One region of the Massilia sp. GER05 genome, then DNA from elsewhere that is predicted to be linked to it. Evidence: predicted binding sites of a transcription regulator. Region 1 holds the regulator's gene; the other holds the start of a gene.
What was found. The regulator sigma-54, encoded in region 1, starts transcription at its own class of promoters, with help from an activator protein. The targets are predictions, from matches to a motif close to TGGCANGNAANCTGCTTT.
Positions count from the first base shown of each region.

Region 2: ACL58G_RS03695 (PEP-CTERM sorting domain-containing protein) is a predicted target of sigma-54. The motif match lies at 1,752-1,769, and genes of this name have one in related genera.

Region 1 covers NZ_CP178858.1:417,035-420,239, forward strand. Annotated here, with positions in the region: partial or broken gene ACL58G_RS01810 (enoyl-CoA hydratase/isomerase family protein) at 1-647, opposite strand, end outside; gene hpf (ribosome hibernation-promoting factor, HPF/YfiA family) at 751-1,110, opposite strand; gene ACL58G_RS01820 (RNA polymerase factor sigma-54) at 1,173-2,675, opposite strand; gene lptB (LPS export ABC transporter ATP-binding protein) at 2,678-3,205, opposite strand, start outside.
Region 2 covers NZ_CP178858.1:836,871-840,075, forward strand. Annotated here, with positions in the region: gene ACL58G_RS03685 (molybdopterin biosynthesis protein MoeY) at 1-289, shown strand, start outside; gene ACL58G_RS03690 (glycosyltransferase) at 369-1,658, shown strand; gene ACL58G_RS03695 (PEP-CTERM sorting domain-containing protein) at 1,847-2,758, shown strand; gene ACL58G_RS03700 (PEP-CTERM sorting domain-containing protein) at 3,069-3,205, shown strand, end outside.

The DNA.
Region 1 (3,205 bases):
CGGATCGCGGCGGGCAGTTCCGCGCCCGGCGTCGTCTCGATCAGCGCGCGCAGCGCATCCAGCTGCGCGCCCGGCACGAACACGTCGGCCAGGCCGACGTAGATCGCATCGGCCGCGCCGATCGTCACGCCCGTCACGCCGAGATAGTGGCCGAGGCGGCCCGGCGCGTGCGACAGGAAGTGGCTGCCGCCCACGTCCGGGAACAGGCCGATGTTCACTTCGGGCATGGCGATCTTCGAGCGCTCCGTCACGATGCGCAGGCCGCAATCCGGCCCGCCCTGCGCGATGCCCATCCCGCCGCCCATCACGACGCCATCCATCAGCGCAATGTACGGCTTCGGATAGAAGTGAATGAGGTGGTTGAGCGCGTATTCCTCGGTGAAGAAATCTTCCAGCAGCGGGCTGCCGGTCTGCGGCGTGGCGCGGCCGGCCTCGTGGAAAAAGCGGATGTCGCCGCCGGCGCACAAGGCCTTTTCGCTGCTGCTTCCGATGACGACGGCGTCGATCGATGCATCGTCGCGCCAGGCGAGCAGCGTGGCGGTGAGCGCACGGACCATGTCCAGCGACAGCGAGTTCAGCGCCTTCGGGCGGTCCAGGGTGACGATGCCGCTGCGGTTGGCAACCCGCGTCAGAACGTGTGCAGTCATGTCTCGTTGTTATTGAAATAATCAGAGCAGCATTGTAGCGCCCATAAAAACTAAAAGGGCGCCGATGCGCCCTTTACTCCTTGGTGCTACTGCACGCGTGGCATTACGCCGCGGCGGGCTCCTCCTCCCCACCTTCGGACATGCGCTTGATACACGCGTTGTCATGATCCTTGAGCATTTGCTTGTACTTGACGACCTGGCGGTCCAGGCGGTCCATCAGCATGTCGATCGCGGCGTATAGATCGTGCGCGGCACTGGCGACATGGACGATCTTGCCCGCGAGGCGCAGGTTGATCTCGGCTTTCTGGCGTTTTTCTTTCTCGGTGAGATTGTCGATGCAGAGGATGACGTGTGAGTCGATCACTTGATCGAAATGACGGGTGATGCGTTCGAGCTTGTTCTGTACGTATTCTCGGATGGCTGGAGTTACATCGAGATGATGTCCGCTGATTGTGAGATTCATACACACTCCTTTGAAGATGCACTGCCTGCCGTGCGCGCATCTGCGCAATGGGACAGTGTTTGTTACAAGGATTTGCGGAGACTGACGGGCGGGATTTTCAGCGCCTCACGGTATTTTGCGACCGTGCGTCGCGCGATGACCATTCCCTGTTCCCCTAGCATCTCCGCGATCTTGCTATCGGATAATGGATTCTTGGGGTCTTCTGCTCCTGTGAGTTGTACGATGAGGGCCCGTATTGCCGTCGACGATGCTTCGCCTCCCGCTTCGGTGGCAACGTGACTCCCGAAGAAATACTTCAACTCGAACATGCCGTGCGGGGTCAGCATATATTTCTGAGTTGTGACTCGAGAAATTGTGCTCTCGTGTAGACCTAGTGTATCAGCTATCTCACGTAAAACAAGGGGCCGCATCGCGACTGCGCCGTGGGAAAAAAAGTTGCGCTGCCGATCGACAATTGCCTGAGCTACACGCAGGATCGTGTCGAAGCGCTGGCGCATGTTCTTGATGAGCCACTTGGCTTCCTGCAACTGCGCGTTCATCTGCGCTTCCGATTTGCCCTGCTTCATCAGCGACGCGTACAGGCTGTTCACGCGCAGGCGCGGCATCACTTCCGGATTCAGCTGCACGCTCCAGCCATCCTTGGCGCGGCGCACGATCACGTCGGGCACGACGAAGTCCGACACGTCCGACGCGAACGCCGCGCCCGGATGCGGATTGCACTGGCGGATGACGGCCTGGGCTTCGCGCAGGTCTTCGTCGTCGCAATCGAGCGCCTTCTTCAGCTTGTTGAATTCGCGCTGCGCGAACCACGTCAGGTATTTTTCGACGATGACGAGCGCCATGCGCCGCGTCACCATCGGCACGCCGGGCATGCGGCGGATCTGCAGCGCCAGGCACTCGGCCGCGCTGCGCGCGCCCACGCCCGGCGGGTCCATGCTCTGCACCATGGCGAGCGCCGTGCGCAATTCGTCGAACTCGATCTCCAGTTCTTCCGGCAGGCGCGCATGGATGTCTTCCAGCGGTTCTTCCAGATAGCCGTTGTCGTCGAGCGCATCGACGACGAGTTCCACGAGCGCGCAGTCGCGCGCCGCGCAGCACGTCAGGCGCACCTGCTCCATCAAATGTTCGCGCAGCGTGACGGGGCTCGCTTCCAGCTGCGGGCGGCCGTCCTCGTCCTCGCCGCCGCCGCTGCCGCTGCGGCCGTATTCGCCCCAGTCCTCGCCGCCTTCGCCGCCGCTTTCTCCGCTGTCGCCGCCGGCGTCACCGCCTTCGCCATTGCCGCTCTCGGCGGGCGCACTGCCGCCTTCGTCGCCATTGCCCTGCGCGGCCGGCGCCTCGCCCGCCTGTGACGAGGACGGGGCACTGTTGATGGCGCCGTCGGCCAGCAACCGCACGGAGCGGTCGAGCGGATCGTCGAGCCGTTCGAGCAGCGGGTTCTCGCTCAGGACCTGCTCGATTTCCTGGTGCAGCTCGAGCGTGGACAACTGCAGCAGGCGGATCGATTGCTGCAGTTGCGGCGTCAGTGCAAGGTGCTGTGAGGTCTTGAGTTGCAGCGTCTGTTTCATGACTACATTCGGAAGTGTTCGCCCAGGTAGACGCGGCGCACCGATTCGTTGGCGATGATGTCGTCGGGACGGCCCGATGCCAGCACCGCGCCCTGGTTGATGATGTAGGCGCGGTCGCAGATGCCCAGCGTCTCGCGCACATTATGGTCCGTGATCAGCACGCCGATGCCGCGCTCCTTCAGGAAGCGCACGATGCGTTGGATCTCGATCACGGCGATTGGATCCACGCCGGCGAACGGTTCGTCCAGCAGCACGAAGCGCGGATTGGTCGCGAGCGCGCGCGCGATCTCCACCCGGCGGCGTTCGCCACCGGACAGCGACAGCGCCGGGCTCTCGCGCAGCTTCTCGATCTGCAGCTCGGCCAGCAGCTCGTCGAGACGTTCGGTGATGCGCGCCTTGGTGAGCGACTTGCCGTTCTCGCGCTGCAATTCCAGCACGGCGCGGATGTTCTCTTCCACCGTCAGCTTGCGGAACACGGACGCTTCCTGCGGCAGGTACGACAGTCCGAGCAGCGCGCGCCGGTGGATCGG
Region 2 (3,205 bases), 420 kb from region 1:
TCACGTCGCCGCCGGCCGCGCCGTGCAGCGTTTTTGGCTGACGCTGACCCACCTGGGCCTCGCGATGCAGCCGGAGATGACGCCCCTGATCTTTTCCGCCTACGTGCAGCATGGCGAGCCGTTCTCGACCGTCGACAAATTGCACCATTCGGCGCGGCAATTGCAGCAACGTCTGCACAAGCTGATCGGCACCGGCAACGGCCATCCGGTCTTCATGGGCCGGCTCGGCGCAGGTCCGGCGCCCCAGGCCCGTTCGCTGCGCAAGCCGCTCGAAGAACTGATGAAGTAAACCGGCGGCGCGGGATGTCCGCGCCGCCGGCGCCGTCCGCCTGGCACGTTCCCGCAACCATCTTTCTATCGATACCCCTATGGAACGTATCAAAATCCTGTTCTTTGCGGAAGCCGTGACGCTCGCCCACGTCGGCCGCCCCATCGCGCTCGCGCAATCTCTCGATCCCGCACGTTTCGACGTGCACGTCGCGTGCGCGGACGGCTACGAATTCTGCTTCAACGGGACGCAGTTCACCCGCTGGACCATCCACAGCATTCCGAGCCAGCAATTCCTCGACGCGCTCGCGGGCGGCAAGCCGGTGTACAGCACGGCGACGCTCGCCAGCTACGTCGAAGACGACCTGCGCGTGCTCGACGCGGTCCGTCCGGACATCGTCATCGGCGATTTCCGGCTGTCGCTCTCGGTCAGTGCACGGCTGCGCCGGATCCCGTACGTGTCGCTGATGAACGCCTACTGGAGCCCGTACGTCGTGCAGCATTACGCCGTGCCGCACATCCCGCTGACGCGCCTGCTGCCGATCCGCATCGCGAATGCGATCTTCCGCATGGCGCGTCCGGTCGCGTTCGCCTCGCATTCCGTGCCGCTGAACCGCGTACGCCGCCAGTACGGCCTGCCGTCGCTGGGTACCGACTTGCGCAAGGTGTATACGGACGCCGACTACAGCATGTACGCCGACGTCCCCGATCTCTTCCCGCCGAAGAGCCTGCCCCAGCAGCATGCCTACATCGGCCCCATCATCTGGGCGCCGCCGCTGGCCAAGCCGGACTGGTGGGATAAATTGCCGGAAGATAAGCCGATCGTCTACGTCACGCTCGGCAGTTCCGGCCAGGGCCGCCTGCTGCCGCTCGTGCTGGAAGCGCTGGCGCCGCTGCCGGTGACGGTCATCGCCGCCACGGCGGGCACGATCGACGTGGCCAGTGCGCCGACGAATGCGTTCGTTGCCCCTTATCTGCCGGGCGACCTGGCGGCCAAGCGCGCCAGCCTCGTCGTCTGCAACGGCGGCAGCCCGACCAGCCAGCAGGCGTTGGCCGCCGGCGTGCCGGTGCTCGGCATCGCCAGCAATCTCGACCAGTTCCTGAACATGAGCGGCGTCATCAAGGCCGGTGCTGGCGCCCTTCTGCGCGCCGACCGCTTCCGCGCCAAGAAACTGACGCGCCAGGTGCGCGCAATGCTCGACGATCCGGCGCTGAGGGCAGGCGCCCGTCGCGTGGCCGACGCCTTCTCCAACTATCCGGCGGCGCAACGCATGACGGCGTTTCTGGAAGGCGTACAGGCATTCCATCGCCATGCACCGACCACTTACGTGGAGGCCAATTCCGTTGCAACCGAGAATCAAAAAAGTGCGTTAACGAACGCTATTCAGTGACTGTCGGAATTTTTTACAGCAGCCCTCCCCCCGAATCGGGTATTTTTTTGCATTTATTCATAAGTCGTTGATTTAGAACAGCAGAACAACTCCTGGCACGGCATTTGCATTAGGGTTGGCATAAGCCGCATCAATGAACATGCGGTTTAACCGAACAAACCTAACACGCATCCACTTTTGGAGCCTAAATGAAGAATTCGTTCCGCAAACTGATCCCGGTCGCAGCCGCCCTTGGTCTGGTCTTCGCCGCATCGTCGGCACAAGCATTCACCCTGCAAAATGGTGCTGGCGTAACGTACGCATCCAACGTGAATAGCCTGGACTGGAACTCCACCGGCAGCGGCGTTGCCAAAGGCATCGCCAACGGCGTGGCACTGACGCAAGGCAATCCCTTTAATTTCCTGTATCAGGCGAACCTGTCGTCCGTTAATGGCCAGACCACTGGCAACTTCCGCGGCAACCTGGATTCGACCGCGGATGGCGTGGCGAACGACTCGTCGGCTTTCGAGTTCACGATCGTGGCAAAGCTGAGCGAATACGTGAAAACGTCGTCGGCCGATCCGGTCAACAAGACGGTGAGCGCAACCTTCGGCCTGAACAACACCGTCGGCGCCAACAAAGTGGCGATCTTCTACGACACCAAAGCCAACGCCTTCACCAGCGCCGGCACCGGCTTCGACGACGGCGTCATGGTTGCCCTGCTGACCGTCGACCCGGCCAGCACGCTCTCCACGTTCACCACCAACGTCGTCACCGGCAGCGGCCTGGGTTCGACCAAGATGACGGCTTCGATCATGGAAAGCGGCGACTTCATCAACCAGAACTATCTGAAGGGTCTGACGAACGTGAGCTTCAAGTTCGATTCGAACCTGAACCTGCCGGCACTCGACTCGATGACCAGCTCGTTCCACTCTGGCGCCGGCGGCAACACGGACCTGTTCCCGGCGTACGGTGTGACGCCGAACGACCTGGTGTTCAAGGTCGACGGCGCGACCTCCGTCGAGAACGGCCGCGTGCCGGAACCGGCAAGCATCATGCTGCTGGGTATGGGCATGCTGGGCCTGGTCGGCGCCAAGCGCCGCCGCGCTCCGAAGGCCTGATCCGGACAGGCATCGGCATCACGAAAACCGCGGCTACGGCCGCGGTTTTTTATTGTGCGCAACTTTCTTTATGATATGACCGATTTCCTTCACGCATTCTTTCCCAAAAACATCTAAAAACTTTACGCAAGGACACATAAAAAATCGGAATTTTTTACAGTTGGCCTACCCCGGACGCAAGTTTTCGACGTAAGCTTTTGATTTATAAAGAAAAGAAAAGACTGGCACGGGGTTTGCATTAAGTAGGAACAAGCCCGCAGAACGCGGCGCCTATACCGAACAACTTAATAAGCATCCACTTGGAGCCAACATGAAGATTTCGTTCCGCAAATTGATTCCGGTTGCAGCCGCACTCGGTTTCGCATTCGCTGCATCGTCGGCACAAGCATTCACTCTGCAAGACGGTAGCGGCGGTGTCTACGCTACCAACGTGACCAGCCTGGACTG